Regions from separate parts of the Streptomyces daliensis genome, predicted to be linked through region 1. Evidence: riboswitches for the same ligand, from Rfam matches in the RefSeq annotation. Region 1 holds a riboswitch; the other holds the start of a gene.
The links. A riboswitch is a leader RNA that binds a small molecule or an ion and turns the genes downstream of it on or off. The one in region 1 is predicted to bind S-adenosylmethionine.
Positions count from the first base shown of each region.

Region 2: linked by a shared signal. The riboswitch ahead of ACYVOO_RS39315 (aminotransferase class V-fold PLP-dependent enzyme) and the one ahead of thrC (threonine synthase) in region 1 are both predicted to bind S-adenosylmethionine.

Region 1 is NZ_BAAGSO010000133.1:17,899-32,021, reverse strand. Features, by position in the region: gene ACYVOO_RS37535 (cold-shock protein) at 381-584, opposite strand; gene ACYVOO_RS37530 (MoaD/ThiS family protein) at 1,092-1,370, opposite strand; gene thrC (threonine synthase) at 1,367-2,674, opposite strand; SAM riboswitch class I at 2,692-2,833, opposite strand; gene ACYVOO_RS37520 (glucosyl-3-phosphoglycerate synthase) at 2,996-3,949, shown strand; gene ACYVOO_RS37515 (alpha,alpha-trehalose-phosphate synthase (UDP-forming)) at 4,161-5,675, shown strand; gene otsB (trehalose-phosphatase) at 5,733-6,566, opposite strand; gene ACYVOO_RS37505 (DUF3263 domain-containing protein) at 6,651-6,953, opposite strand; gene ACYVOO_RS37500 (ABC transporter substrate-binding protein) at 7,001-8,284, opposite strand; gene ACYVOO_RS37495 (ROK family protein) at 8,618-9,517, shown strand; gene nagA (N-acetylglucosamine-6-phosphate deacetylase) at 9,514-10,770, shown strand; gene ACYVOO_RS37485 (1-phosphofructokinase family hexose kinase) at 11,116-12,111, shown strand; gene ACYVOO_RS37480 (carbohydrate-binding protein) at 12,172-13,152, opposite strand; gene cdgB (diguanylate cyclase CdgB) at 13,352-14,123, opposite strand, start outside.
Region 2 is NZ_BAAGSO010000136.1:103,020-117,142, reverse strand. Features, by position in the region: gene qcrA (cytochrome bc1 complex Rieske iron-sulfur subunit) at 1-66, shown strand, start outside; gene qcrB (cytochrome bc1 complex cytochrome b subunit) at 63-1,697, shown strand; gene trpD (anthranilate phosphoribosyltransferase) at 1,939-3,003, shown strand; gene ACYVOO_RS39330 (SDR family NAD(P)-dependent oxidoreductase) at 3,090-3,842, shown strand; gene ACYVOO_RS39325 (amino acid permease) at 4,123-5,484, shown strand; gene ACYVOO_RS39320 (nucleotidyltransferase domain-containing protein) at 5,653-6,543, shown strand; SAM riboswitch class IV at 6,660-6,779, shown strand; gene ACYVOO_RS39315 (aminotransferase class V-fold PLP-dependent enzyme) at 6,992-8,437, shown strand; gene ACYVOO_RS39310 (glycerate kinase family protein) at 8,488-9,786, opposite strand; gene ACYVOO_RS39305 (SLC13 family permease) at 9,849-11,267, opposite strand; gene ACYVOO_RS39300 (response regulator transcription factor) at 11,368-12,027, opposite strand; gene ACYVOO_RS39295 (sensor histidine kinase) at 12,071-13,498, opposite strand; gene ACYVOO_RS39290 (small secreted hydrophilic protein) at 13,629-13,970, opposite strand; gene ACYVOO_RS39285 (Lrp/AsnC family transcriptional regulator) at 14,090-14,123, opposite strand, start outside.

The sequences.
Region 1 (14,123 bases):
CCACCCGGCTGCGGGCCTCACCGACCCGGTCCTTCGTTGTCACTCTCACTCGTAGAGTGCTAACGCCAATGATTAGCACTCGACCCCCGCGAGTGCAAGCGGCTGCGGCGGTTCGAAGGCCCGGCGCGGGGTGCTCGGCGGGGCGCGTGTATACGCGCGCGGACGTGCGCGGCTGTGCGCGCGGACGTGAACGGCCTCCGGCACGGGTCCGCGCGCCCTCCGTATCCGACGGTACGACTCCGGACCGGCCGACCGGTCCGGGCACCCCCCCCCATGAGCCGGGCCCCGGACGCCCCCGGACGAAAACACCCCCTGGACAGACATGAGGGGCCGCATCCGAAGATGCGGCCCCTCCACGCTCTGCGCAGTCTGGTCGGCGCTCAGCCGGTCACGCGGACCATGTCCGCCTGCGGCCCCTTCTGACCCTGCGAGATCTCGAACTCGACCCGCTGCCCTTCGTCGAGAGTGCGGTAGCCGTCCATCTGGATCGCGCTGTAGTGGACGAACACGTCCGCACCACCGTCGACCGCGATGAAGCCGTACCCCTTCTCCGCGTTGAACCACTTGACGGTGCCCTGAGCCATTCCTAACTCCCCTATTACTGGCCCTTGCACGAGCCCGCACTTCACGAACCCGGGTCAGACCTCACTTCTGCCTAAGCGGAAGCGTGCGCCGGAACGCGTCGACCGCGGCTGAATGTATCTGCACGGACGCCCTCTGCAACAGGTCAATCGGACGAGAATTCTGGGTACGGCCGATCGGGAATAAACGCTGAAGTCCCTTGAAATCAGGGCAAGTCGGGCCGGGCATAGGCCACCAACACGACAATTGCGGCCTCGTTTTGGGGCACAACTTGTCGCGTTCTCATATGCGCTGGGCGCGCACGGGGGAGGGGATTGACGCCACCCTATCGCGGCCCGGAATGCGGAATCGCTCCCTCCGGTCGGATCAGGAGGGAGCGATTCGACAATATTCGATGCGTTGACCGTTCACGGACGCTTCGGGCCCGTCATCAGTGAAGATTCAACGAAGACCCATCGAAGAATCATGGAGGTCCGGACAGCCGGACCCCGTCGGGGCTCGGCCCGGGCTCAGCAGCCGCCCGCGACGGCCGGGATGATGGAGACGCCCGCGCCGTCCGGCGTCGGCGTCTCCAGACCCTGCTCGAAGCGGACGTCGTCGTCGTTCACGTACACGTTGACGAAGCGGCGCAGCTTGCCCTCGTCGTCGAGAACGCGCGCGCCGATGCCCGCGTGGTTCTTCTCCAGGTCCGTCAGCACCTCGGACAGCGTGGCGCCCTCGGCGCTCACTTCGGCCTGGCCACCGGTGTACGTACGGAGAATGGTGGGGATACGGACATTCACGCTCATGATGCGAGGCCAGCCTCTCGGAAGGAGTCCAGGTTCGGACGGATGATGGCGGACGGCCCGGTGGTCGGGGCGACCGCGTCCAGGGTCTTGAGTCCGTCGCCCGTGTTGAGGACGACGGTGGTGAGGGAGGGGTCGAGCTTCCCTTCCTCGATCAGCTTCTTGGTCACGCCGACGGTCACGCCGCCCGCGGTCTCGGCGAAGATGCCCTCCGTGCGCGCCAGCAGCTTGATCGCGTCGACGACCTGCTCGTCGTTCACATCCTCCACCGCGCCGCCCGTACGGCGTGCGATGTCCAGGACGTAGGGCCCGTCGGCCGGGTTGCCGATGGCCAGCGACTTGGCGATGGTGTCGGGGCGCACCGGGCGCACGACGTCGTGCCCGTCCTTGAAGGCGCGGGAGACGGGCGAGCAGCCCTCGGCCTGGGCGCCGAAGATCTTGTAGGGCCTGTCCTCGACGAGCCCGATCCTGATCAGCTCCTTCAGACCCTTGTCGATCTTCGTGAGCTGCGAGCCGGAGGCGATCGGGATCACGATCTGGTCCGGCAGCTCCCAGCCGAGCTGCTCGCAGATCTCGTACGCGAGTGTCTTCGAGCCCTCGCCGTAGTACGGGCGCAGGTTGACGTTGACGAACCCCCAGCCCTCGCCCAGCGGGTCGCCGATCAGCTCGGAGCAGAAGCGGTTGACGTCGTCGTAGTTGCCCTCGATGCCGACCAGGTCACCGCCGTAGACGGCGGCCATCACGACCTTGCCCTGCTCCAGGTCGTGCGGGATGAACACGCAGGAGCGGAAGCCCGCGCGGGCCGCTGCGGCGCCGACGGCGCCGGCCAGGTTGCCCGTCGACGAGCAGGACAGCGTGGTGAAGCCGAAGGCGCGGGCCGCCTCCACGGCGATGGCGACGACGCGGTCCTTGAAGGAGTGCGTCGGGTTGCCGGAGTCGTCCTTGATGTGGAGGGACCCGGTGATGCCCAGCTCACGGGCCAGGTTGTCGGCCTTGACCAGCTTGGTGAAGCCCGGGTTGATGCTGGGCTTCGAGGCCACGTCGGCGGGGACGGGCAGCAGCGGCGCGTACCGCCAGATGTTGTCGGGGCCCGCCTCGATCTGCTTGCGCAGACCCTCGGGGTCGCCGCTGGGAAGGTCGTAAGCGATCTCCAGCGGCCCGAAACACGCCTCGCACGCGAAGACCGGGCCGAGCGGGATCCGCTCTCCGCACTCACGGCAGGAGAGCGCGACGGCGGGGCCGAGATCGACGGTGGCGTTGTCCTGCGGGGATACGGTGTCCTGCTGCTCAGCAGCTTGCACAGCCATGGAGGCGAGGCCCTTTCTCCTCATCTTCCCCGTGACGTATCTCGCCACGAGACGGAATTGGCACCTTCCCAAGCCGGGAGCCTCGCCATGATCGCGAGACCGGCTGGAGGGTTGCCGGGGCTTCAACGGGCCGTTTCCCTCTGCCCCTCTGGATGAGCGGTATGAAGTTTTGCGGTGCACGCACTGGACCGTGCAAGTGCACACTACGCAGATCGACCCCGACATGCGGTCGTCATCCGCGTTGTTCAAGACTGTAACCGAAGGCCCCGAGTCTTGAGATAGTCGTCCGAACCGCGAGATGGATCACATGGGGAGCGTCCAGTGCTGCCAGAAGTAGAGCAGTGGCTGAGCCATCGGTCCTGGTCAGCGACCGATCGCCGCCCGATCGGCGAGCTTCTCGCGGCCAAACGGAACGCGGGCAGCACCGTCAGCGTCGTGCTGCCCGCGCTCAACGAGGAGGCGACGGTCGGGAAGATCGTCTCCGTCATCCGCGGCGAGCTGATGACCGGGGTGGCGCCCCTCGTCGACGAGCTGGTCGTCATGGACTCCGGCTCCACCGACCGCACGGCAGAGGTCGCCGCCGCCGCGGGCGCGAAGGTGATCCACCGCGACGAGGTGCTGCCCCGGCTGCCCGCGCTGCCCGGCAAGGGCGAGGTGCTGTGGCGGTCGCTGCTGGCGACCGACGGCGACATCGTCTGCTTCGTCGACGCCGACCTCATCGACTTCTCGTCCGCCTTCGTCTCCGGGATCGTCGGACCGCTGCTGCTGGAGCCCGAGCTGCACCTGGTCAAGGCGATGTACGACCGCCCGCTCGGGTCCGACCCCGCGGGCGGGGGCCGCGTCACGGAACTGGTGGCACGCCCCCTGCTGAACCTCCACTGGCCCCAGCTCGCGGGCTTCGTCCAGCCCCTCGGCGGCGAGTACGCGGCGCGGCGCTCCCTGCTGGAGCGGCTGCCGTTCCCCGTCGGCTACGGGGTGGAGCTGGGACTGCTGATCGACGCGCTGCACACGGTGGGGCTCGACGCGCTCGGGCAGGCCGACGTGGGCATACGGCGGCACCGCCACCAGGACGGGCAGGCACTCGGGCGCATGGCCGCGACGATCTACCGCACCGCGCAGCTCCGGCTTTCGCGGGGGCATCTGGTGGGGGGTCTGCTGACGCAGTTCGAGCGCGAGGGCGAGGGCGGGTTCCGGGCGCGGGACCACTCGATCGCCACGGAGGAACGGGAACCCATGCGCGACGTCCCCGAGTACACCCGCCTCCACGCGGCGTAAGGGCACCCCCGTGCAACCCCGCACGCCCGGGGCGGGATGCGCGATGCGCCTTGGCGTGCCGAGGCACAAACCCAGCGCGGGACCCTACGGTGCCCGCTTCACGGGGCGACCGTCCCGCGCAACACCCCCGTGCAGGGGCAACCCTGCGTTTCCTTCCGCCCCCCGCGAAGGGTTACGTTTGGGCGGATCTCGGGGCGGCTAAGCTCCGCGCATGGTCGCCGAACCCGCCACCCCCTCAGCGCAGCCCCCGCACGCGCAGGTCCTGGTCGCGTCCAACCGTGGCCCGGTCGCCTACAGCGCCGCCCCTGACGGCACGCTCCAGGCCAAGCGCGGCGGCGGCGGACTCGTGTCCGGGCTGTCGGCCATCGGCCCGGACACCGACGCCGTGTGGGTGTGCGCCGCGCTCGGCGACGACGACCGCGAAGCCGCACGCCAAGCCGCACAGCGCGCCGCCGGCCGCACCGGCAAGCTGGACCCGGAGGACACCGGCGGCCAGTCCGTACGGATGCTGGACATCCCGGAGGAGACGTTCAGGGACGCGTACAACGGCGTGGCCAACTCCGTGCTGTGGTTCGTCCACCACCTGCTGTACCAGACCCCCGTCGAGCCGTCCTTCGACGAGGACTTCACGCGCCAGTGGACCTCGTACGAGCGCTACAACGCCGCGTTCGCCGACGCGCTCGCCGAGGAGGCGGGCGAGGGCGCCGTCGTGCTGGTGCAGGACTACCACCTCACCCTCGTCCCCGCGCTGCTGCGCGCCCGCCGTCCCGACCTGCGCATCGGCCACTTCTCGCACACCCCGTGGGCCCCGCCGGACTACTACGCGCTGCTTCCCGACGAGACCGCGGCGCAGGTCCTGCGCGGCATCCTGGGCGCCGACCGCGCCGGGTTCCTGACGTGGCGGTGGGCCGAGGCGTTCGCGGACTGCTGTGCGCGCGTGCTGGGCGCCGAGGTGACCTCGCGCGAGGGCGGCCACGAGCTGACGGTGTCGTACGAGGGCCGCACGACCCGCGTCGGCGTGCACGGACTCGGCGCCGACGCCGACTTCCTGCGCGAGCGCGCACACCGCGACGACGTGGCGGAGCGGATGGCGCAGTTGCGTACGCAGGTCGGTACCGGGCCCGACGGCGCGCCCCGGCGCACGGTCGTCCGCGTGGACCGCACGGAGCTGTCCAAGAACATCGTGCGCGGACTGCGCGCCTACCGCCGCTTCCTCGCCGACCACCCCGAGTGGCACGAGCGCGTCGTGCACGTGGCCTTCGCGTACCCCTCGCGGCAGGACCTGGAGGTGTACCGCGACTACACCGACGAGGTCTCGCGCGTCGCCGACGGGATCAACGCGGAGTTCGGCCGGGGCGGCTGGACCCCGGTCGTGCTGCACGTGAAGGACGACTTCGCGCGCTCGCTTGCCGCCTACCGGCTGGCGGACGTCGCGCTGGTCAACCCGATCAGGGACGGCATGAACCTCGTCGCCAAGGAGGTGCCGGTCGTCTCCGACGACGGCTGCGCGCTGGTCCTCTCGCGCGAGGCGGGCGCCTTCGCTGAACTGGGCGAGGACGCGCTCGTGGTCAACCCGTACGACGTCACGGCCACCGCCGAAGCGCTGCACGAGGCGCTGACGATGGAGCGGGACGAGCGTGCGGAGCGCACCAAGCGGCTGGCCGCGGCGGCCACGGCGCTCCCGCCGGAGCGCTGGTTCCTGGATCAGCTCAACGCACTCCGGTAGCGGCGCCGCACAGCGCAGCGCCCCCGCGCGGCGTCAGCGCAGCGAGTCCGCGAGGCGTCAACGCAGCGAGTCCGCGAGGCGCTCCAGCAGATCGACCACGCCAGCCGGGCCGTTCACAGTGAGGTCGGCGCGCTCGGCCAGTTCGGTCACCTCGTCGCTGCCGCTGCACACCAGCAGCCCCGGCACGCCCTCGCCGCGCAGCTTCTCCACCGCGCTGAAGGCGGCGAGGTCGCCGAGGTCGTCGCCCGCGTACAGGACCGCTCCGGCGCCCGCGGCGCGGACGAACTCGGCGAGTGCCGCGCCCTTGTCCACGCCGTGCGGGCGCAGCTCCATGACCATGCGTCCTGGCTCCGCGCGCAGCCCGTGCCGCTCGGCCAGCGCGGCCAGCGGCTCGCGCAGCAGCGCGAAGGCGCCCGCGGGGTCCTCGGCGCGACGGGTGTGGACGGCGAGGGCGCGGCCCTTGTCCTCCACCCAGGTGCCCTCCGGGGCCCGCAGCTCCTCCAGCAGGGTGGGCAGCTCGCGGCGCAGGTTCTCGATCTCGACGGGCGGTTCAGGGCGCCGCACGGTCCCCGTCGCCGCGTCCCAGCGCTCCGCGCCGTAGGCGCCGAGCACGGTGAGGTGGTCGAGGCCCGCTGCGCCCTCGAAGCCGCCGTAGCGCACGGCGGCCTCCACGGGCCGCCCCGTGATCACGGCCACGGCGCACAGCCGGGGCGCGAGCCGCGACAGCGCGGGCACGGCGCCGGGGTGTGCGCGGGCCTGCTCGGGGTCGGCGACGATCGGCGCGAGCGTTCCGTCGAAGTCCACGGCGACCACGGCACGGCCGGGCTCGGCCACGATCGCGTCGAGGGCTTCCCTGCCAGGGGCGGTACGAGGTGTGGGCACGGCGACCATGCCAGGGACACTACCGGCTGGCGGCCCGCACGTGACCATGCGCGACGCGGACGCGCACGGCCCCGCACCCGTACCGCGCCGCTCTCAGCGCAGTGCGCGCCGCTCCTCGCGCCGTGCGCGCAGCCGGTTGACCGTGACGGGGTCGTGGGCCAGGGCGCGGGGATCGTCCAGGAGGGCGTTGAGCAACTGGTAGTAGCGGGTCGGCGAGAGGCCGAGCCGCTCCCGTATCTCCCGCTCCTTCGCGCCGGGGCCCGGCCACCCGCGCCGCTCGACGGCGAGCACCGCCCTGTCGCGCTCCGACAGCCCCGACGCGGACCGCTCCTCGTGGAGCGCCACGCTCTCCCCCGCGCCCGCTCCGGTCTCCCCCGCTCCGGTCTCCTCCGTCATGCGTCCCAACGTAACCCCGGCCACTGACAACGGGCCGGGGCGGCGGCCTACTGGGCTGCCGTCTCCTCCGCCTCGGCCTTGCGCTGGAGGCCGCCGAGGACGCTCGCGGGGCTGCCGCCCTTCTCCACGGCCTTGCCGATCGACTTCTTGATCTCGGCGCTGACGTGCGCCCAGGAGACCTTGCCCGCCGGGTAGAACTCGGCGGTGGCCAGCTCGTCGAGGAAGCTCCACAGCTCCTTGTGGCCCTTGTCGCGCCGCATCCGCTCGCGGGCGGCCGTCGTCACGGGGAGCATGTCGTAGCGGTCGGCGAAGGCGTAGTGGTTCTTCTCGCTGTAGGCGAAGTCGAGGAACGCGCCGATCTGCTCGCGGTGCCCGTTCTGCTTGAAGCCCATCATCCAGTCCGCGACGCCCATGGTGGCCTTGGCGGGGCCGCCGTCGCCGGGCAGCACGGCCGTCCCGTACTTCACGTCGTGCCGGTCGGCCTGCTGCATCAGCGTGGGGTGGCCGTTGAGCATGCCGACCTCGCCCCGGCAGAACGCGTCGAAGAGGTCCTGCCTGTCGGTGCTGCCGGGGCCGGGGTTGGTGAGGCCCTCGCCGACGAGTTCGTCGCGGAGCCAGGTGAAGGCGCGGACGTTCTCGGCGGAGTCGATGGTGTAGGTGCCGACGGTGTCCGTGTAGCCGCCGCCCGCGCTGAGCATCCACATCATGGTCTCGGCCGGTGCCTCCTCGGGGCCGAGCGGCAGCCCGTACGGGATCTTCACGCCCGCGTCCTTGAGCGCGGCGGCTGCCCGCTTCAGTTCCTTCCAGCTCTCGGGCGGCGCCTCGGGGTCGAGCCCCGCCTCGCTGAAGAGGGTCTTGTTGTAGAAGAGCAGCCGGGTGCTGGAGGCGAACGGCATCCCGTACTGCACCCGGATCACCTCGCCCGCCTCGGCGAGCGAGGGCAGGAAGTCGGCCTGGACGGGGATGGAGAGCAGGTCGCTGGCCGGGTAGAGCTTGTCCTGGTCGGCGTAGTTGGCGTAGGCGCCGATCTGGGCGATGTCGGGTGCCTCGCCGCGCTTGACCATGTCGGCGACCTTCTTGTCGACGTCGTTCCAGCTGTAGACGGAGACGTCGACGGTGATGTTGGGGTGCTTCTTGGTGAAGGCGCGGGAGACCTCGTCCCAGTAGGTCTGGGTGCTGTTGTCGCCCCCCGGGTCGCCGTAGTCGGCCGCGACCATCTTGAGCGTGACGCCGTCGCCCGAGTCCGAGCCGCTGCCGCACGCCGTGGCGGTGAGTCCCACGGCACCCGTGAGGCCCGTCGCCGCCAGCCCCAGAAAACGCCGACGTTCCACGTGAACTACCCCTTTAGCCCCTGTATGGCCACCGGCCATCGTTCGCACTCGTCCCGTCGGCCGCGCCTTCGAGACCGCACACGTATGGAACGGAAGTCTCCACTCCGTACCCCACAAGGTCTACACCACCACCCCTACCACTTCCGCAACGGCCTTCTCCTGCCCAGGTCAGCACGGTGCACCGGCACTCGAAGAGCGTCAAAGATCCCGCCGGACGCGGCCGGACGCGGCCAGTCGCGCGAGTGGACTAGACCTTTCCCGTGCTCTCGCGGGAGACTGACCCCTGTGAGTCCTCGGGAATACGTCATCGCCCTCGACGTGGGCGGCACGGGAATGAAGGCCGCCCTCATCGGGCCCGACAACCAGCCGCTCCACGAAACACGCCGCGCCACCGACCGCGACCGCGGTCCCGAGGCCGTCGTCGAGGGCATCCTCGGCTTCGCGGCTGAGCTGCGCGCGTACGGCGTCGAACGGTTCGGGAACGAGCCGTCAGCCGCCGGTGTCGCCGTCCCCGGCATCATCGACGAGGCGAACGGCATCGCCGTCTACGCCGCCAACCTGGGCTGGCGCGACGTGCCGCTGCGCGCGCTGCTGAGCGCGCGCCTCGGCGGCGCGCTGCCCGTCGCGCTCGGGCACGACGTGCGCACGGGCGGGCTCGCCGAGGGCCGCATCGGCGCGGGTGAGGGCGTGGACCGCTTCCTCTTCGTGCCGCTCGGCACGGGCATCGCCGGAGCCATCGGCATCGATGGGCGCGTCGAGCCGGGGGCGCACGGCAGCGCGGGCGAGATCGGGCACATCTCGGTGCGCCCCGAGGGGCCGCGGTGCCGGTGCGGGCAGCGTGGCTGCCTGGAGATGCTCGCCTCGGCCGCGGCCGTCGGCCACGCCTGGGCGAAGGCGTGCGGCGACCCGCAGGCCACGGCGGCCGACGCGGCCAAGGCCGTCGAGTCGGGGGACCCGCGCGCCCTCGCCGTGTGGCGCGACGCGCTCGACGCGCTCGCCGCCGGGCTCGTCACGGCCCTGACCCTCCTCGACCCCCGCACGCTGATCATCGGCGGCGGGCTCGCGGAGGCGGGCGACACCCTGTTCGTGCCGCTTCGGGACGCGGTACGGGAACGGGTCACCTTCCAGCACATCCCGACGATCGTGCCCGCGGCGCTTGGGGATGCCGCAGGCTGCCTGGGCGCGGGACTTCTCGCCTGGGATCTTCTCTCCGCGGAGGTTGCGAGCCGATGACCAAGCGCAAGGTGCTGACCGGGGCACGGGTGGTGCTGCCGGGAGGCGTCGCCGAGAACGGGTGGCTGGCCGTCGAGGGCCGCACACTCGCCGCCGTCGGCCAGGGGGGCGCGGACGAGGGGTTCGACGGGGCGGGGGGCTCCGGCACGGCGGGGGGCTCCGGTGCGACGGGAGGCTCCGGCGCGACGGGAGGCTCCGGCGCGGGCGGCGACGTGCTCGACCTGGGCGGGCACTGGATCGTGCCCGGCTTCGTCGACATGCACGTGCACGGCGGCGGCGGCGCGTCCTTCTCCGCCGGTACGCCCGAGGAAGCGCTCAAGGCCATCGCCACCCACCGCGGCCACGGCACCACGACCATGGTCGCCTCGACCGTCACCGGCGACCTGGACGACCTCGCCCAGCAGGCGGGCACGCTCAGCGAACTCACCGAGCAGGGCGATCTGGCGGGCGTCCACTTCGAGGGCCCCTTCATCTCCCCGCACCGCTGCGGCGCCCACGAACCGGCGCTGCTGCGCGACCCCGCGCCCGCCGACGTGCGCAAGCTCGTGGACGCGGCACGCGGCAGCGCCCGCATGATGACGCTGGCGCCCGAACTCCCCGGCGGGCTCGACTCCGTACGGCTGCTCGTCGAGAACGGCGTCATCGCGGCCGTCGGACACACCGACTCCACCTACGACGCGACCCGCGAGGCCATCGAGGCGGGCGCGAGCGTCGCCACGCACCTCTTCAACGCGATGCCGGGGCTCGGCCACCGCGCGCCGGGGCCCATCGCCGCGCTCCTGGAGGACGAGCGGATCACCGTCGAGCTGATCAACGACGGCACCCATCTGCACCCGTCCGTACTGGAACTGGCCTTCGGCAGCGCGGGCGCCTCGCGCGTCGCCTTCATCACCGACGCGATGGGCGCCGCCGGGATGGGCGACGGCCGCTATCCGCTCGGCCCGATGGAGGTCGAGGTCAAGGAGGGCGTCGCGCGGCTGGTCGAGGGCGGCTCCATCGCGGGCTCCACGCTCACCATGGACCGCGCGCTCCGGCGTGCCGTGACCGTCGACGGCATCGCGGTCGAGGACGCCGTCCGCGCCCTGTCGGCGAACCCGGCGCGGCTCCTCGGCGTCGACGACAGGGTCGGCTCGCTGGAGGCGGGCAAGGACGCCGATCTCGTGGTACTGGACGAGGACTTCGCGCTCGTGGGCGTCATGCGGCGCGGCGAGTGGGTGGTCGAGCCGGGCACGGCGGTGCGTGCCGCGGGCTGACGGGCGGACGGGGTGACGGGCCGCCGGTCCACGGGGCCCGTGATGGGTCCGTGGTGGGTCCGTGATGGGTCCGTCACTCCCGTCGTCCCCGGTCACAGGGCCAACAGATCGCGCCAAAAGCCGAGTTCGAGACCGCTTCGGAACCCCCGGGGGGTCGCCTCCGGGGGTGTGCGATGGCATGATCGCTCGCGCGCGGTCGTCACCTCGTGTGCGCCCGCTCACCTGTCCGTTGTCGCCTGTCCGTCGTCACTGCTTCACCGATTCGCTGTCGTCGCTTCGCCGTTCGCGTCCGTGCGGCTGTTCCTGTACTCGGGGGCGGGTACCTGTCGTAGGGGGTTGTTCCTGGTGATCCTGACGGTCACGCTCAATACCGCCCTCGACCTCACCTACCGTGTCCCCCGCCTCGACGTCCACGGCTCGCACCGCGTCCGCGAGGTGACGGAGCGGCCCGGCGGCAAGGGCCTCAACGTGGCCCGCGTGCTCGCCGCGCTCGGGCACCGCACCGTCGTCACGGGCTTCGCCGGGGGCGGTACGGGACAGGAGCTGCGACGGCTCCTCGCCGAGGACACCTCATACCGCGCGCACGACGCGGGCTTCCCCGTCGAGGACGCGCTCCTGCCCATCGCGGGCAGCACGCGCCGCACCGTCGGCGTCGTGGACGAGTCGAGCGGCGACACGACGCAGCTCAACGAACCGGGGCCGCAGGTCGGCCCGGACGAGTGGGGGACGCTGCTCGCCGCCTACGGGCGGCTGCTGCGCGGCGAGCCCCACGACGGCGACCGCGCCCGTCCGCTTCCCGCGCCGCGCGCCGTCGCGCTGTGCGGGAGCCTGCCGCCCGGGGTGCCGGTCGGCGCGTACGCGCAGCTCATCAGGGAGGCGCGGGCCGCGAAGATACCCGTGCTGCTGGACACCAGCGGCGAACCCCTGCGGCGCGGGCTGGCAGCGCGGCCCGACCTCGTCAAGCCCAACTCGCAGGAGCTGGCCGGGATCACGGGGCACACCGAGCCGCTGCGCGCCGCACGCGGGGCGCAGCGGCGCGGGGCGCGGGCCGTCGCCGCCTCGCTGGGGGCCGACGGGATGCTCGTCGTCACGCCCGAGGGCACCTGGCAGGCGATGCCGCCCGAGCGGCTCTCGGGGAACCCGACGGGCGCTGGCGACTCGGCCGTCGCGGGGCTGCTGTCGGGGCTCGTCGAGGGGCTCGACTGGCCGGCGCTGCTGGCGCGGGCCGTCGCGCTGTCCGCGGCGACGGTGCGGTCTCCCGCGGCGGGCGAGTTCGACCGCGACGTCTACGAGGCGCTGCTCCCCCGCATCGCCCCGACCCTCCTGGCGACGGCACCCTGACCACCGGGCCCGCCGACCCGCCGGACCGCTGCCCAGGGGGCGAGGGCCGGGGGCCGGGGACTAGGACTGCTTCAGGGAGACCTGGTCGAGGTAGGCGTTGCACTGGTTGCCCTCGCCGCAGGCGATCTCGACCGTGTTCTCGCCCTTGGTCAGCGTGACCGGCGCCCACGTGGTCTGCCAGCCCTTCTCCCAGTTGCCCTTCGGCGAACCGATGAAGTTCTTCATCCCGAGCGGCTGCGCGTTCGCCTTCCCGTTCACGGACACCGTGGCGTTCGCGTCCTCGCCGGGAATGCCGTAGCGCACGTAGAGCCGGTAGTCACCGGCCTTCGGCGCCTTGACCGTCCACACGGCCTTCGCGCCGACCTGGTTGAAGCCCGCCACGTATGTGCCGCCGTCGGCCTCCGCGCCCTTCGTGTCCTTCGCGGGGGCCGCGCCGCCCTCCAGGCGGAGGCTGGCCGCGTCCTGCTGCGGGAGGCCCGAGTTCTGCTGCTGCTTGCCGTCGTCCGCCTCGTCCTGCTCGCCCTGGCCGCCGCCGTCGGCGGAGGCGCTGGGCGTGCTGCCGCCCGCCTGGTCGCCCGTGGCCTCGTCGTCGCTGTTGAAGACGATGGCCGCGCCGATACCGATCACGACCGCCGCGACGACCGCGATGGCCCCGATCAGCAGCCCGTTGCGGCTGCGGCCACCGCGGCCGTAGCCGCCGTCGCCGTGTCCGCCGCCGTTCCCGTGCCCGTTGCCGCCCGCGTGGTGCTGGCTCTGGCGGGTGGCGGCCCTGCCGCCCGGCACGGTCTCGGGCGCCGCGTAGTGCGCGCTGGGCTGCTGCTGCCCGTAGGCGGACTGCTGCTGTCCGTATGCGGCCTGCTGCCCGCCGTACTGGCGCTCGCCTACCGTGCGGACCTGGTTGTACGAGCGGCGGGGAACACCACGCTGTGCGCCGGACTGCGGAACCGTCGAGCCGTTACCGCCTTCCTGGCGGTACAGATGGGCAAACGGGTCGTCGCCCTGATCAGGCGTCTCACCCGTGCCGTTGTTCTCGGCGGTCATCCCCTGTCACTCCCTACTGCGTCAGGTATCCGGCCGAGCCTACCTCTCCGGGGTGACCCTCTTGCCAACGCCGGAATGATCAGGGGGCGGACGCCTTGTGAATCTCGCCATCCAGGGCCACGGGCCGTGTCCGCGGGGTTCCACGGGGTGTCACGGGGCTCCGGGGCCGTTCGCGCGGTCCTTCCCGCGCCACCTCGCGTCACCCCGCCCGGCGCTGCCCCTTCGAACGGGACCGCTTCTCGACGTACATCCGCTGGTCGGCGGACTGGAGCACTTCCTCGGCCGTCATCCCGCAGCCCGCCCAGCCGATGCCGAAGCTGGCGCCGACGCGGACGGCACGGCCGTCGACCCGGATGGGCGGGATGATCGCGTTCCGCAGCCGCACGGCCAGGTCCTGCGCGTCGGCCGGGCCGAGCCCGTCGGCGAGGACCACGAACTCGTCGCCGCCCATCCGCGCCACCGTGTCGTTGTCCCGCACGCCCTCCGAGAGGCGCCGCGCGACCTCGACCAGGACGGCGTCGCCGCAGTTGTGGCCGAACCGGTCGTTGATCGACTTGAAGCCGTCGAGGTCGCAGAAGAGCACGGCGAGACCCTTCTCACCCGGCCCGTCACCCTCGGGCGGCACCATGTGGACGTGGTGGTGGTCGTACCCGGCGTAGCCGCCGCTGGGCGCCGCGCCGTTGCCGCCCTCCACGCCCGTGCCGAGGCCGCCGCCCATGCCGGTGCCCATGCCTCCGGTGCCGCCCAGGCCCAGCTCGTCGAACTCGTCCGTGCTGAACGCGTGCACGCGCGGGTCCCCGCCGGCCAGCCCGGAGAGCGCGGGCCCCGGACCCGGGGTGGGGCCTGGGCTGTCGCAGAGCCTGCTGTTGAGGCGGGCGCGCAGCTCGGCGCTGTTGGGCAGGCCCGTCAGCGAGTCGTGGCTCGCGCGGTGGGCGAGTTGCAGCTCGTGGCGCTTGCGCTCCTCGATGTCC
Region 2 (14,123 bases), on a different contig from region 1:
GGCTTCCTCGAAGCGCAGGGCGACTTCGCTGAGCCCGTCGGTCCGGCCTTCTGGGAGCGCGGATGAGTACTGCAACCGACACCACCGCGGCCAAGCGGAAAGCACCCGCCGGTGAGCGGGTGGCCGACTGGGCCGACGGCCGGCTGGGCATCTACAGCCTGGCCAAGGCCAACATGCGCAAGATCTTCCCGGACCACTGGTCCTTCATGCTGGGTGAGGTCGCGCTCTACAGCTTCATCATCATCATCCTGACCGGTGTCTATCTGACGCTGTTCTTCCACCCGTCGATGAACGAGGTGGAGTACCACGGCGCCTACGTGCCGATGCAGGGCATCAGGATGTCGGAGGCGTACGCCTCCACGCTGGACATCAGCTTCGACGTCCGCGGCGGTCTGCTCGTGCGGCAGATCCACCACTGGGCGGCGCTGATCTTCCTCGCGGCGATGTTCGTGCACATGATGCGCGTCTTCTTCACGGGCGCCTTCCGCAAGCCGCGCGAGGTCAACTGGCTGTTCGGCTTCCTGCTGTTCGTGCTGGGCATGTTCACGGGCTTCACCGGCTACTCGCTGCCTGACGACCTGCTGTCCGGTACGGGTGTCCGCTTCATGGAGGGCGCGATCCTGTCCGTGCCTGTGATCGGCACGTACATCTCGATGTTCCTCTTCGGCGGGGAGTTCCCAGGGCACGAGATGGTGCCCAGGTTCTTCGCGGCGCACGTACTGCTGCTGCCCGGCATCATGCTGGGCCTGCTGGTGGCGCACCTGATCCTGGTCTTCTACCACAAGCACACGCAGTTCGCCGGTCCAGGCCGCAAGAACAGCAACGTCGTCGGCATGCCGCTGCTGCCGGTCTACATGGCCAAGGCCGGAGGCTTCTTCTTCCTGGTCTTCGGCGTCATCGCCGTCATCGCCGCGTGCTTCACCATCAACCCGATCTGGGTGCTCGGGCCCTACCGGCCCGACCAGGTGTCGACCAACGCGCAGCCAGACTGGTACATGGGCTTCTCCGAGGGCCTGATCCGGTTCATGCCGGGCTGGGAGGTGAACCTGTGGGGCCACACGCTTGTGCTGGGTGTGTTTATCCCGCTGATCATCTTCCCGCTGGTGCTGGCGGCCATCGCGGTCTACCCGTTCATCGAGTCGTGGGTCACCGGTGACAAGCGCGAGCACCACATCGCCGACCGGCCGCGGAACGCGCCGACCCGGACCGCCTTCGGCGCGGCCTGGATCAGCTGGTACTTCGTGCTGCTGGTGGGCGGCGGCAACGACCTGTGGGCCACGCACTTCCACCTGTCGATCAACTCGATCACGTACTTCGTACGCGTCGGCTTCTTCGTCGTCCCGATCCTCACGTTCATCGTGACGCGGCGGATCTGCCTGGGCCTCCAGCGCAGGGACAAGGAGAAGGTGCTGCACGGGCGCGAGTCCGGCATCATCAAGCGGCTGCCGCACGGTGAGTTCATCGAGGTGCACGAGCCCCTCTCGCAGGAGCAGCTGCACACCCTCACCGCGCACGAGCAGTACAAGCCGTACGAGATCGGCCCGTCGACCGACGAGAACGGTGTCCGCCGCAAGGTCACCCGCGGGCAGAAGCTGCGCGCGCGCCTCTCGAAGGGCTACTACGGCGAGGAGGCCCAGATCTCCAAGCCGACGGCCGAGGAGTACAAGGAGATCACCAGCGGTCACGGTCACCACTGAGCCGTGCGGCTGAGACCGCACACACGCTGAACGCCACATGTGAGGGGTCCGCGGGTTCGCCCGCGGGCCCCTTCGTGGTGCCGGGCGGGCCGCCCTCACAGGCGGGAACCGGACGTCGTGTCCGGGCGCGGTCGGCGCGTGCGCGGGCGGCGATAGGGTGGTGCCGACTTTCCACTCGTCCTGATGAGTGATGCCGACGTCAGGACGAGTCATCCTCAGACGAACGCCAGGAGTGATTCCCATGAGCGCTGCGACCCCCGCCGGAGGCGACACCATGGCGGCGCGCACCTGGCCGGACGTACTGAGCGCCCTGCTGGCCGGTGAGGACCTCAGCGCCGACGCCACGGCGTGGGCGATGGACCGCATCATGCGGGGCGAGGCGAGCGACGCGCAGATCGCGGGCTTCGCGGTGGCGCTGCGGGCCAAGGGCGAGACGGTCGAGGAGATCGCCGGACTCGTACGGACGATGTACGAGCACGCCACCACCATCGAGGTACCGGGGCCGACGGTGGACATCGTCGGCACGGGGGGCGACCGCGCCAAGACCGTCAACATCTCCACCATGTCCTCGATCGTGGTCGCGGGCACCGGCGCCAAGGTCGTCAAGCACGGCAACCGCGCCGCCTCCAGCGCGAGCGGCGCCTCCGATGTGCTGGAGAAGCTGGGCGTCAACCTGGAACTGACGCCTGAGCGGGTCGCCGAGGTGGCAGCCGAGGCGGGCATCACCTTCTGCTTCGCGGTCAAGTTCCACCCGGCGCTGCGCCATGTGGGCGCCGCGCGCAAGGAGCTGGGCGTCCCGACCCCCTTCAACTTCCTCGGCCCGCTCACCAACCCGGCCCGCGTGCAGGCCCAGGCCACGGGCGTCGCCGACGCGCGGATGGCCCCGATCGTCGCGGGCGTGCTCGCGGAGCGCGGCTCCTCGGCGCTGGTCTTCCGCGGCGACGACGGGCTGGACGAGCTGACCACGACGGCCACCTCCACCGTGTGGGTCGTACGGGACGGCGCCGTGCGCCAGGAGTCCTTCGACCCGCGCGACGTGGGCGTCGAGCTGGTGCCCGTCGAGGCGCTGCGCGGCGCGGACGCCGCGTACAACGCCGAGGTGGCCCGCAGGCTGCTCGACGGCGAGCGCGGGCCCGTACGGGACGCGGTGCTGCTCAACTCGGCCGCCGCGCTCGTGGCCCTGCGGCCCACGGAGGCGCCGCTGGCCGAGCAGCTCGGCGCGGGCATGGAGCTGGCGGCCGAGTCCGTCGACTCGGGCGCGGCGAAGTCCGCGCTGGAACGCTGGGTGGCGGCGAGCACCGCGTAGGCGGGCCGCCTTCCGGCGGGGGAGCGGTGCCCGTGCGGGCACCGCTTTCGCATGTATGGAGGACCGCAGGAGAGGGAGATACACGGATGAGTGAGCAGTCGTCGCGGAAGTGCGCCGTCGTCACCGGGGCCAGCAGCGGGATCGGCGCGGCCACCGCGGTGCGCCTGGCCGAGCAGGGGTACCACGTGGTGCTCGGCGCGCGGCGCGTGGACCGGCTGGAGCGGGTCGCCGAGAAGTGCGGCGGGCGCGCCGAGACGCTGGACGTGACCGACCCCGCCTCGGTCGAGGCGTTCTGCGCGACGGTCGAGCGCTGCGACCTGCTCGTCAACAACGCGGGCGGCGCCCTCGGCGTCGACCCGGTGGCGAGCGCGGACGAGGACGCCTGGCTGTCGATGTACGAGACGAACGTGCTCGGCACCCTCCGGATGACCAAGGCGCTGCTGCCCCGGCTGATCGCCTCAGGCGACGGCCAGGTCATCACCATCGGCTCCGTCGCCGGCCAGGAGCCCTACCCGGGCGGCGGGGGCTACAACGCGGCCAAGCACGCGGTGACGGCGCTCACCAAGGTGCTGCGCAAGGAGCTGCTCGGGCAGCCCGTGCGGGTCTGCCAGATCGATCCGGGGCTGGTGCGCACCGAGTTCTCGCTGGTGCGCTTCGGGGGCGACGCGGAGCGGGCCGACAAGGTCTACGAGGGCATGACGCCGCTGTCGGCCGAGGACATCGCCGACTGCGTGGGCTGGGTGGCCTCGCGGCCCAGCCATGTGAACGTCGACTCGATGCTGGTGCTGGCCAGGGACCAGTCCTCGGCGCAGGTCGTGCACCGTACGAAGGACGCGTAGCGGGGCCCGTCGCACGGCCGACGCACGATCTCCAAGCCGCGGAAACAGCGCCTCAACAACCCGTTGCGATCGTTTCTCCGGGGTGTGCGGTACGCCGCCCCGGAGAGACGACGGCGCGAGGACGGGACGGCGGACAGTGGCGACCGAGGCGACCGAGGCGACCGGGGCTACGGAGGTTACGGAGGGGGCCGGGGCGTCCGGGCCCGTCGGGGCGGGTGAGCGCGCGAGCGGCGGCGACGGCAGCGGCAGCGGGCTGCGGGCGGGGCTGAAGCGCCGCCACATGAACCTGATCGCGCTCGGCGGTGTCATCGGCGCGGGGCTCTTCGTCGGCAGCGGCGTGGTGATCGGCTCGACAGGGCCCGCGGCCGTGGTCTCCTTCCTGATCGCGGGCGTGCTGACGGTGCTGATCATGCGGATGCTCGCCGAGATGACCGTGGCGCGGCCCGCCGTCGGCTCCTTCTACGTCCATGTGCGCGAGACGCTGGGCCGCCGCGCCGGGTTCGTCACCGGCTGGCTGTACTGGTACTTCTTCGTCATCGTGGTCGCCGTCGAGGCGGTCGCGGGCGGCCGTATCGTCCAGTTGTGGCTGCCGGGGGCGCCGCTGTGGGCGGTGAGCCTGGTGCTGATGGTGCTGCTGACGGCGACGAACATGGTCTCGGCGCGCTCCTACGGGGAGTTCGAGTACTGGTTCTCCTCGATCAAGGTCGCCGCCATCGTCGTCTTCCTCTTCCTCGGTGCCCTGTACCTCCTGGGCCTGTGGCCCGGTACCGAGGGCGGAGCGGAAGCCCTGACCGCGCACGGGGGCTTCGCGCCCATGGGCGTCGCGGCCGTCCTGGCGGCCGTGGTGCCGTGCATCGGCTTCTTCACGGGCGCGGAGATCGTCACCATCGCGGCGGCCGAGTCCACCGAGCCCGAGCGCGCCGTGGCCCGCGCGATGCGCTCGATCATCCTGCGCGTGGTGGCCTTCTACGTGCTCTCCGTCCTCATCGTCGTCGCGGCCGTGCCCTGGGACGCGAAGGCGGTCGAGGTGAGCCCGTACGCGGCCGTCCTCGCGAAGCTGGGCGTGCCGGCCGTCTCCACCGTCATGAACGCGGTCGTCCTCACCGCCGTCCTCTCCTGCCTCAACTCCGCGCTCTACACCTCCTCGCGCATGCTCTTCGCGCTCACCCGGCACGGTGACGCGCCCCGGAGCCTCACCAGGCTCAGCGGCGGCGGGGTGCCCAGGCGCGCGCTGCTGGCCGGGACGGTCGTCGGCTTCGCCTCCGTCGTGGCGGCGTGGGCCTCGCCCGACGTCGTCTTCGCGTTCCTCATCAACTCCTACGGCGCCGTAGCGCTCTTCGTCTATCTGCTGATCGCACTGGCCCAGGTCCGGATGCGGCGCGGGCTGGAGCGCACGGCACCCGAACGGCTGACGCTGCGCATGTGGCTGTTCCCCTGGCTGAGCTGGGCGACGATCGCGGGCATGGCCGCCGTCATCCTCGCGATGGCCTTCCTGCCCGACAGCCGCTCCCAGTTCTGGCTCAGCCTGCTGACGGTGGCGGTGGTGCTGGTGGGCTACGAGGTACGGGTGCGGGTCGGGGTGGGGACGGGGCCGGGGGTACGCCCGGAAAACGGGGTGCAGCGGGGGCGTACGGGTTCCTAGGATGCCGCGCATGGCCGTCTTCTCCTGAGCGGGTGCGCGGACACCGCGACACCGATCACCGGTGACAGCCCGGCGCCGTCGGGCGATCTCCGTATGCCCGTATGCCCACACGCCCGTACAGCGATGCGCCCCCGCGCACGCGCCCGTACTCAGGAGACGTTCCTTCCCATGCCCTTCCCCGCACACGACCCCGCCGCCACGCCCTCGCCCGTCCTCGACGAGCGCATCGCCCGCCTGCGCGAACTGGCCGCCGCCGAACCGCGCCTCGAAGGGGTGCTGCTCTACGGCTCCTGGACGGTGGGCGAGGCCGACGAGCACTCCGACATCGAGGCGTACGTGTTCGTCGCCGACGCGCACGCCGACGGCTTCGACGGCCGCGCGTTCATCGAGCGGCTGGCCCCGCTGAAGCTCGCCTACACCAACATGTACGGCATCCTCGCCGTCGTCTTCGACGATCTGATGCGCGGCGAGTTCCACTTCGAGCCCGCCACCTCCGGCATCGCGAAGATCGCGGACTGGGCCGGAATGGTGCACCTGCCAGAGCCCGGCGCCGCCGTGCTGCTGGACCGGACGGGCGCGCTCACCCGGGCCGCCGGGGAGCTGGCGGACTTCCGGCCCCCGGAGCCCGAGCCCACCGCGCAGCAGCTCACCGACGAGCTGACGAACTGGACGCTGATGCTGGCCCATGTGCTGGCCCGCGGCGAGACGGCCAGGTCGCACGCGCTGCTGCACACCGTGGTCGCCCCGCACCAGCTCCAGTTGTGCAGGCTGCTGCGCGGCTCCACGCGGCACTGGCTCACCCCGAGCCGCGCCCTGGAGGCGGACCTGCCCGCGGCCGAGCGCGCCCGCTACGCCGCCGCGACCGCTCCCGCCGAGCGGCACGCCGTCGCCGAGGCGGCCCGCGCGAGCTGGGCCTGGAGCAGGGAGCTGGCCGAGGAGGCGGCGGCGCGCTGGGGCACGCGGGTGCCGCGCCGGCTGCACGAGGAGATCGGCGCGCTGCTGGCGCGGGCGGGGGCCGGGGCCGGGGCCACGGCGGACGGGCGGCAGGACGCCCGCTGACGGACCGCTGACGGCCTGCTGACGGGCCGCGCGAGGTGATCGTGGCGGGGTGTCCGTGTCCGGGATGCGGACACCCCGCTGCGCGCCGCCGATCACGTGTGCCATACTCCTGCCCAGGTCACGAGTGACAGCGAACAAGGCCCCGGCTCCGCTGTCCGGCAACCCTCCTTCCGTGGTGGGGTGCCCCGGGTGATGACCAGGCCGTACGACAGCAAGGTCTGCGGCAAGCACGGATCCCTCATACCAGGGGTCCTGGTCTTGAGGAGCGTCTCGTGAGTCAGCGAATGCGATAGGGCCGGTCGGCCCCCCGTTTCCGATCCCTTCCTTATCCCCATTCCTTTCCTCCCGTACGGACACCTCCGCCCGGCCGACGTGGGAAGCGCACCGCGTCCCCCGTCCCCGTCCGCGCGTCGAGTCCCGTACGGCTGCCTTCTTCCGGGAGACCGCCATGTCGTTCCTGCCTGCCTCCGACTCCGCTTCCGCCCCCTCCGCCCTGTCCGCCGCCTCCGCCGGGCCCGCCTCCGACGCTCCGGCCGACGCCGCCTGTACGCCGCTGCCCGTGCTCGGGCGGGACGTCCTCGTGCCGCTCGTGACGGGCGGCGAGGTCACCTACGCGGCCCTCGACTACGCCGCCTCGGCCCCCGCCCTCCAGCGGGTGTGGGACGACGTGGCCGCCTACGCGCCGTACTACGGCAGCGTCCACCGCGGCGCCGGATACCTCTCGCAGCTCTCCACGGAGCTGTTCGAGCAGAGCCGCCAGGCCGTCGCCGACTTCCTCAACTGCCGGGAGGGCGACCAGGTCGTCTTCACCCGCGCCACCACCGACTCCCTCAACCTCCTGGCCTCCGCGCTGCCCGAGGGCACGCACGTCTACGTCTTCGAGACCGAGCACCACGCCTCGCTGCTCCCGTGGCGCGCCCGGGAGACCACCTACCTGGACGCGCCGCGCTCGCCCGAGCAGGCCGTGGCCACCCTGGAGGAGGCGCTGCACCAGGCGCCCAAGGGCCCCAAGCTGGTGTGCGTGACCGGCGCCTCCAACGTCACCGGGGAGATCTGGCCCGTACGGCGACTGGCCGAGGCCGCGCACCGGCACGGCGCGCGGATCGTGCTGGACGCCGCGCAGCTCGCCCCGCACCACCCGGTCGACCTGCGCGAACTCGGCGTCGACTGGGTCGCGTTCTCCGGGCACAAGCTGTACGCGCCCTTCGGCGCCGGTGTCCTCGCCGGGCGGGCCGACTGGCTCCAGCGTGCCGAGCCGTACCTCGCGGGCGGCGGCGCCAGCCGCAAGGTCGCGCGCCGTGCCGACGGCGGCGTGGACGTCGAGTGGCAGGCCGGCCCGGCCCGCCACGAGGCCGGTTCGCCGAACGTCATCGGCGCCTACTCCATCGCCTCCGCCTGCCGCGCGCTGACCGAGGCCGGCTTCGACCGGCTCGTCGCCCGCGAGCGGGAGCTGCTCGGGCGGCTGACGGCCGGGCTCGCCGAGGTGCCCGAGGTCAGGGTGCTGTCCCTGTTCGGGGACGACGCCGACCGGGTCGGGGTGCTCTCCTTCGTCGTCGACGGCTGGAACAGCTCGCACTTCGCCGCCGCGCTCTCCGCCGAGTACGGGATCGGCGTGCGCGACGGGCTCTTCTGCGCCCACCCGCTCCTGCGCACCCTGCTGGGCGGCGAGGACGACGAGCCCGGCGAGTGCGGGGCGCCCGAGGCGGCGCCCGGTGAGCGGTCGCTCAACGCGATCCGGGTCAGCTTCGGCGCGGGGACGCCGGACGAGCACGTGGAGCGGTTCGTCCGCGCGGTGCGGGAGCTGGTGGCCGACGGCGCCCGCTGGAGCTACCGGACCGAGGACGGGCGCTGCGTCCCCGACCGGGACGCGCAGAGCGCGGCGTCCACCGCCTGAGCCCGGGTCGGGGTCCGGGTCCGAGTCCGGGTCCGAGTCCGGGCCTGCGGCTAGGCGTGGGCCTGGGCCCGGGTCTGCGCCGGGGGCCCGGCCGCGGGGCCCGCGTCCTCGCGGGGCAGCCGGGTGCCGAGCAGGACCATGCGCACGGCGTGCTCCGCCGCGTCGGCGAGGTACTCGTCGCCCCTGGTCAGGGCCTCGGCCAGGCCGACGGGCGCGGGCAGGATGGAGCGGTACGCGTCGATGCCCGACGCCCTGACCTCCTCCGCGCCCTCGCCCAGCGACCCGGCCAGCGCCAGCACCGGCTTCCCGAACGCCTTCGCTCTGCGCGCCACTTCGGCGGGGATCTTGCCGCGCGGGGTCTGCCCGTCGAGCGAGCCCTCGGCTGTGATCACGAGGTCGGCGCGCGCGAGCCGCGCGTCCAGCCCGAACCGGTCCAGCAGCACCTCGAAGCGCGGCAGCAGCCGTGCCCCGAGCGCGGCGAGCCCGGCGCCGAGCCCCCCGGAAGCACCGGTCCCCGGCGCGTGCCGCAGGTCCGGGGCCGGGGCCGGGGCCTGGTCCGCGGAGGCACCGGCACCGTGGCCGCCCACCCCGTCGCGTACGAGCACGTCGCGTACGAGGGTGTCGGCCCAGCGCTCCAGGCCGAGGGAGAGCCGCTCCACCTGCGCCGGGGTCGCCCCCTTCTGCGGCCCGAAGACCCGGGCGACCCCGCGCTCGCCGCACAGCACGTTGAACGGGTTGCAGGCCACCAGCAGTTCGGCCTCGCGCAGCCGGGGGTCGAGGCCGCGCGGGTCGATACGGTCGAGGCGGGCCAGCGCCTCGCCGCCGCGCGGCAGTTCGCGCCCGTCCGCGTCCAGCAGCCGTGCGCCGAGGGCCTGGAGCGCGCCCGCGCCCCCGTCGGACGTGCCCGAGTCGCCGCAGCCCACCAGCACCCGCCGCGCGCCGGAGTCCAGGGCAGCGCGGATCAGTTCGCCGACGCCGTACGTCGTCGTCGCGCCCGGGTCCCTGCGCTCTGCGGGGACGAGCGAGAGCCCGGCGACGGCGGCCATCTCCACCACGGCGGTCGGCACGGCGGGCACGGTGTGCCCGAGCAGCGCGAAGTGGGTGCGTACGGGCGCGGAGACCGGGCCCGTCGCCGTACGCCGGATCAGCTTGCCGCCGGTCGCGGCGGCCAGCGCCTCTGCCGTGCCCTCGCCGCCGTCCACCAGCGGTATGAGGTCGAGGGTGGCCTCGGGGCTTGCCCTGCGCACACCCTCGGCGATGGCCTCGGCGGCGCCGCGCGCGGAGAGCGACTCCTTGAAGCCGCTGGGCGCGATGGCGAAGTGGTACGGGGGGCGGGTGAACGGGGACACGGCGGTGGCCTCCTGGAGGAGCGGGCGGACGGGGCGACGGGCGAGCCGCCTGACGGGGCCGGTCACAGGACCGGGACGCCGAGCAGCGGCCAGACGGCCAGGGCGAAGAGCAGCACCAGCGCGGCGGTCACCGGTGCCAGCACGGCGGAGAGCCGCAGCAGGTCGCGGGGCCCGTACGTCGGCGTACCGGGGATGTCGGAGAAGAGGGTGACCGGCTTGGCCGAGGCCGGGAGGGTGTGGCAGAAGCCCGCGGCGGCGGTCGAGGCGAGCGCGGCGGCGACGGGGTTGACCCCGGCGCCGACCGCGGCGGCGACCACGAGGGGGACCAGCACGCTGGAGCGCGCCGAACGGGACTGGAGCAGCAGATGGGCCGCTGTGCTGACGGCGACGACGACGCCGAGGAAGAGCCAGCGCGGCACCGACCCGCCCCCGGGCAGCCCGCTCACCAGCCAGCGCGCCGCGCCCGACTCCGAGAGGGCCACGCCCATCGCCATCGTCGCGGCCATGAACAGCAGCAGCGACCAGGGCACCGTCTTCAGCGCGTCCTTGAGCCCCACCGTGCCCAGCGCGGGCGAGGCGGCCACGACGGCGCCTATCAGCGCGACCAGCGCGGGCGACACCCCGTGCAGCGGCTCGCTGCACCACAGCGCGACGACGGTGGCCAGCAGCAGCGCCGAGCGCGCCTCGCTCTGCGAGAGCGGCCCCGTCACGGGGGTCTCCGAGTGCGCCTCGATGTCCTCTGCGGTGATCCGGACGGGCCCGCGCCTGTCGGCGCGGCGCGTGGTCGTCCACAGCACGATCTCGGCCGCGGCGTGGGAGCTGACCACGGCGAGCGGCAGCCCGAGGAGCAGCCACTGGGTGAAGCCGATGTGCTTGCCCGTCGTCTCGAACAGCACGCTGACCGTGATCAGATGCGCCCCCGCGCCGATGAGGGTGGCGACGGCGGACAGCAGGATGACGGTCGGGAAGAGCAGTGCCAGCATCACGACGAGCCGGGTGCGGTCGGCGAGGACCTTCGCGAGCGCGAGGAAGACGGGCAGCGCGAGCGCCGCGCGGCCCGAGGTCGCCGGGATGGCGAAGGCGCTCACGACGAGCGCGGCGGTCGTCAGGTGGACGAGCTGCCGCACCGAGCGGGCGCCGCTCACCAGGAACGCGGCGGCGCGGGCCGCCAGGCCCGTCCTGGACACGGCGGCGGCCAGCACGAACGCGCAGATCAGCAGCCACACCGTCTCGTCGCCGAGCGTGCCGAAGAGGACGTCGCTGCTGATGACCCCGGTCGCGGCGAGCGCCAGCCCGGCGCCCAGCGCGATGTACGTGTCGTCGATCGGCGTGCCGACCCAGGCGCAGGTCGCCAGCGCGAACACGGCCAGGGTCAGGCGGGCGTCACCGCCGAGCCCGGCGAAGTTGCCGGGCACGGCGAGCAGGGCGCACGCGGACAGGGCGAGGCACAGGGGGATCGCCTGCCGGGGGCTCAGTGTCATGCGGCGAGTCTTGTGACCTGGGGTGAGCCACCAATGAGCGGTTTATGAAAGCGACTTCATGAGAGGGAGGGGGCGGGGCGGGCTCCCACCCCCGCCCCCACTACGGCAGCCGGTAGCCCATGCCCCGGACCGTCTCCAGGCGTTCCGGGCCCAGCTTCTTGCGGAGGGCGCGGACGTACACGTCGACGATGTTCGAGCCCGGGTCGAAGTCGTAGCCCCACACGTGGGAGAGGATCTGCTCGCGGGACAGGACCTGACCCGGGTGCCGCAGGAACAGTTCGAGGAGGACGAACTCGCGCGCGGTCAGATCGACCGTGCGGCCCTCGGCGCGGGCCCGCCGCGTCCGCAGGTCGAGCGACAGTTCGCCGCTGCGCAGCACCGTGACCTCGGGGGCCCGCGCGGCCGTGCGCAGCCGCAGCCGTACCCGGGCCAGCAGTTCCTCGAAGCGGAACGGCTTCGTCATCCAGTCGTCGGCGCCGCCCTCCAGGCCCGCGACGGTGTCGCGTACGGAGTCGCGCGCCGTCAGCACGATCACCGGCACGGTGACGCGGGCCTCGCGCAGCTCCCGCAGCACGGTGAAGCCGTCGCGGCCCGGCAGGCCGATGTCCAGGACGACGAGGTCGAAGCCGCCGGTGCAGGCGTAGTCGTACGCCGTGTCGCCGTCGGCCGCGACGGTCGTGGTGAAGCCGTTGGCGCGCAGGCCCTTCTCGACGAAGGAGGCGATGCGCTCCTCGTCCTCGACGACCAGGATGCGGTTCACGCGGTCACCCTCCCTCTCTCCGGTACGTCTTCCGGTACGCGCCTCACGCGTCCTCCTCGTCCGGCTCCGGTTCCCCTGCGGGCAGCAGGAGGACGAACGTGGCGCCGCCCCCCTCGGTGTGCCGCAGCTCGACGCGGCCCCCGGGGTGCCCCTCGGCGATGGCCTTGACGATGGACAGCCCGAGCCCGGCGCCGCTGCCCCGCGAACCCCGCCGCGCGGTGCCCCTGCGGAAGCGCTCGAAGACGCGCTCCGCGTCCTCGGGGGCTATACCGGGCCCGTGGTCGGCGACGTACAGCTCGATCAGCCCGTCCTCGCGGGCCGCAGCGCCGGGGTGCCCGTGCGGGTGCCCGTGCGGCGTGGGCAGGCGGCGCGAGCCGATGCGGACGGGCGCTCCGGGCACGGTGTGCTGCACCGCGTTCTGCGCGAGCTGCACCATCGCCTGGGTGACGCGCTGCGGGTCGAGCTGGACGGTGCCCTCGGCGACCTCCTCCAGTTGCCACGCGCGCTCGCCCAGCGCCCGCGTCTTGACGTACACGTCGGCGGTCAGCTCGGCCAGTTGCACGGGCTCGGGGCTTACGAAGTCGGGGCGCTCCGCCTTGGCGAGCAGCAGCAGGTCCTCGACGATCCGGCTCATCCGGTCCAGCTCGTCGGTCACCAGCCGCACGGTCTGCTCGCGCTCGACGGGGTCCTCGCCCATCAGCTCCAGGTGCCCGCGCACGATGGTGATGGGGGTGCGCAGCTCGTGCCCCGCGTCGTCGACGAACTGGCGCTGAGCGCCGAAGGCGCGCTCCAGCCGGTCGAGCATGGCGTTGAAGGTCTTGGCGAGCGCCGCGATGTCGTCGCGCCCGCGCACCGGTATGCGCTGCGTCAGATCCCGCTCGGTCAGCTCGGCCGCCGTCATCCGTACCAGCCGCACGGGCGCCAGGATGCGGCCCGCCACGGCCCAGCCGATGCACACGGTCATCAGCAGGGCCACGCAGGAGATGGCCAGCAGGATGCGGAAGACCTCCTCGGCCCCCGCGCGCTCGCGGTCGGCGTGGAAGGCGACGACGAACGTGCCGCGCGGCGAGCCGTCGCCGCCCGGCTCGATGGTCACCTTCGACCAGCGGACGTCGCCCTGCGGGCGCTCCAGGGTGCCGGAGCGGCCGGGGTCCGAGGCGACGCGGGCCAGGTTGTCCTTGTCCTCGTGGAGGGGGAGCGCGGTGGGGATGTCGCGGTCCTGCCGGATGACGCGCCCGCCGACGACCCCGAGCAGCTCCTCGTCCGGGTCCGAGTACTGCCGCTCCAGGAAGACCGTGAGCAGCCGCCGCGCCTCGGTGAAGGGCTTGCCGGTCTCCGGGTCCTGGCCGCGGTCGACGAAGTTGGTGAACTCCCCGGTCTCCTGGGCCAGCAGGCGCGTGATGCGGTGGTCGACGTCGCGCAGCAGGATCGAGCGGGTGGTGGTGGCGACGGCGGCGAGGGCCACCGCCATGACCACCAGCAGCCACAGCAGGATGCGCACCCGCGCCGATATGGCCGGGCGGAGGCGGCGGCGCCCCTCCGGCGTCCAGGGCCGCGCGCGGGTCCCGTTCCCCTCTCCGTTCCCGTTCGACGTGGCGGCCTCAGCCGTCGTCGCTGCCCGGTCCGTCGTCGCCGTTGTCGTCCCCGCCGGGTCCGTCGTCGCTGCCGGGCCCGTCGTCGGCGTCATCGTCGGCACTCTCGTCGGTCGCGGACGGCTGCGGTACTGCCTCGTCGCCGGGTGAGGCGGAGGGCGAGGTGGAGGGCGAGGACGGGCCCTCGTCCGAGCCGGAGGGGCTGGGCGCAGGGCTGTCCGTCTCCAGCTCCACCTTGGCGGGCGCCTTCGGCGGGTCCGGGCTGTCGGTCAGCGCGTAGCTCGTGGCGGCGATGCCGAGCGGGATCGCGACGACGGCCGTAAGGGTCGCGATGCGGTGTGAGAAGGCCATACGGGGAGGCTGCCGCGCGTACCGGAGGCGCCGCATGAAGGCCGGGTGAGGAAATCTTCATGAGCGCCACGGGGAGGGTGCCGCGACTTCCGCGTACGTGTCCGCGCCCGCCCCCGGCCCTACGCGTCGAGGCCGATGGCGAAGGCGGACTCC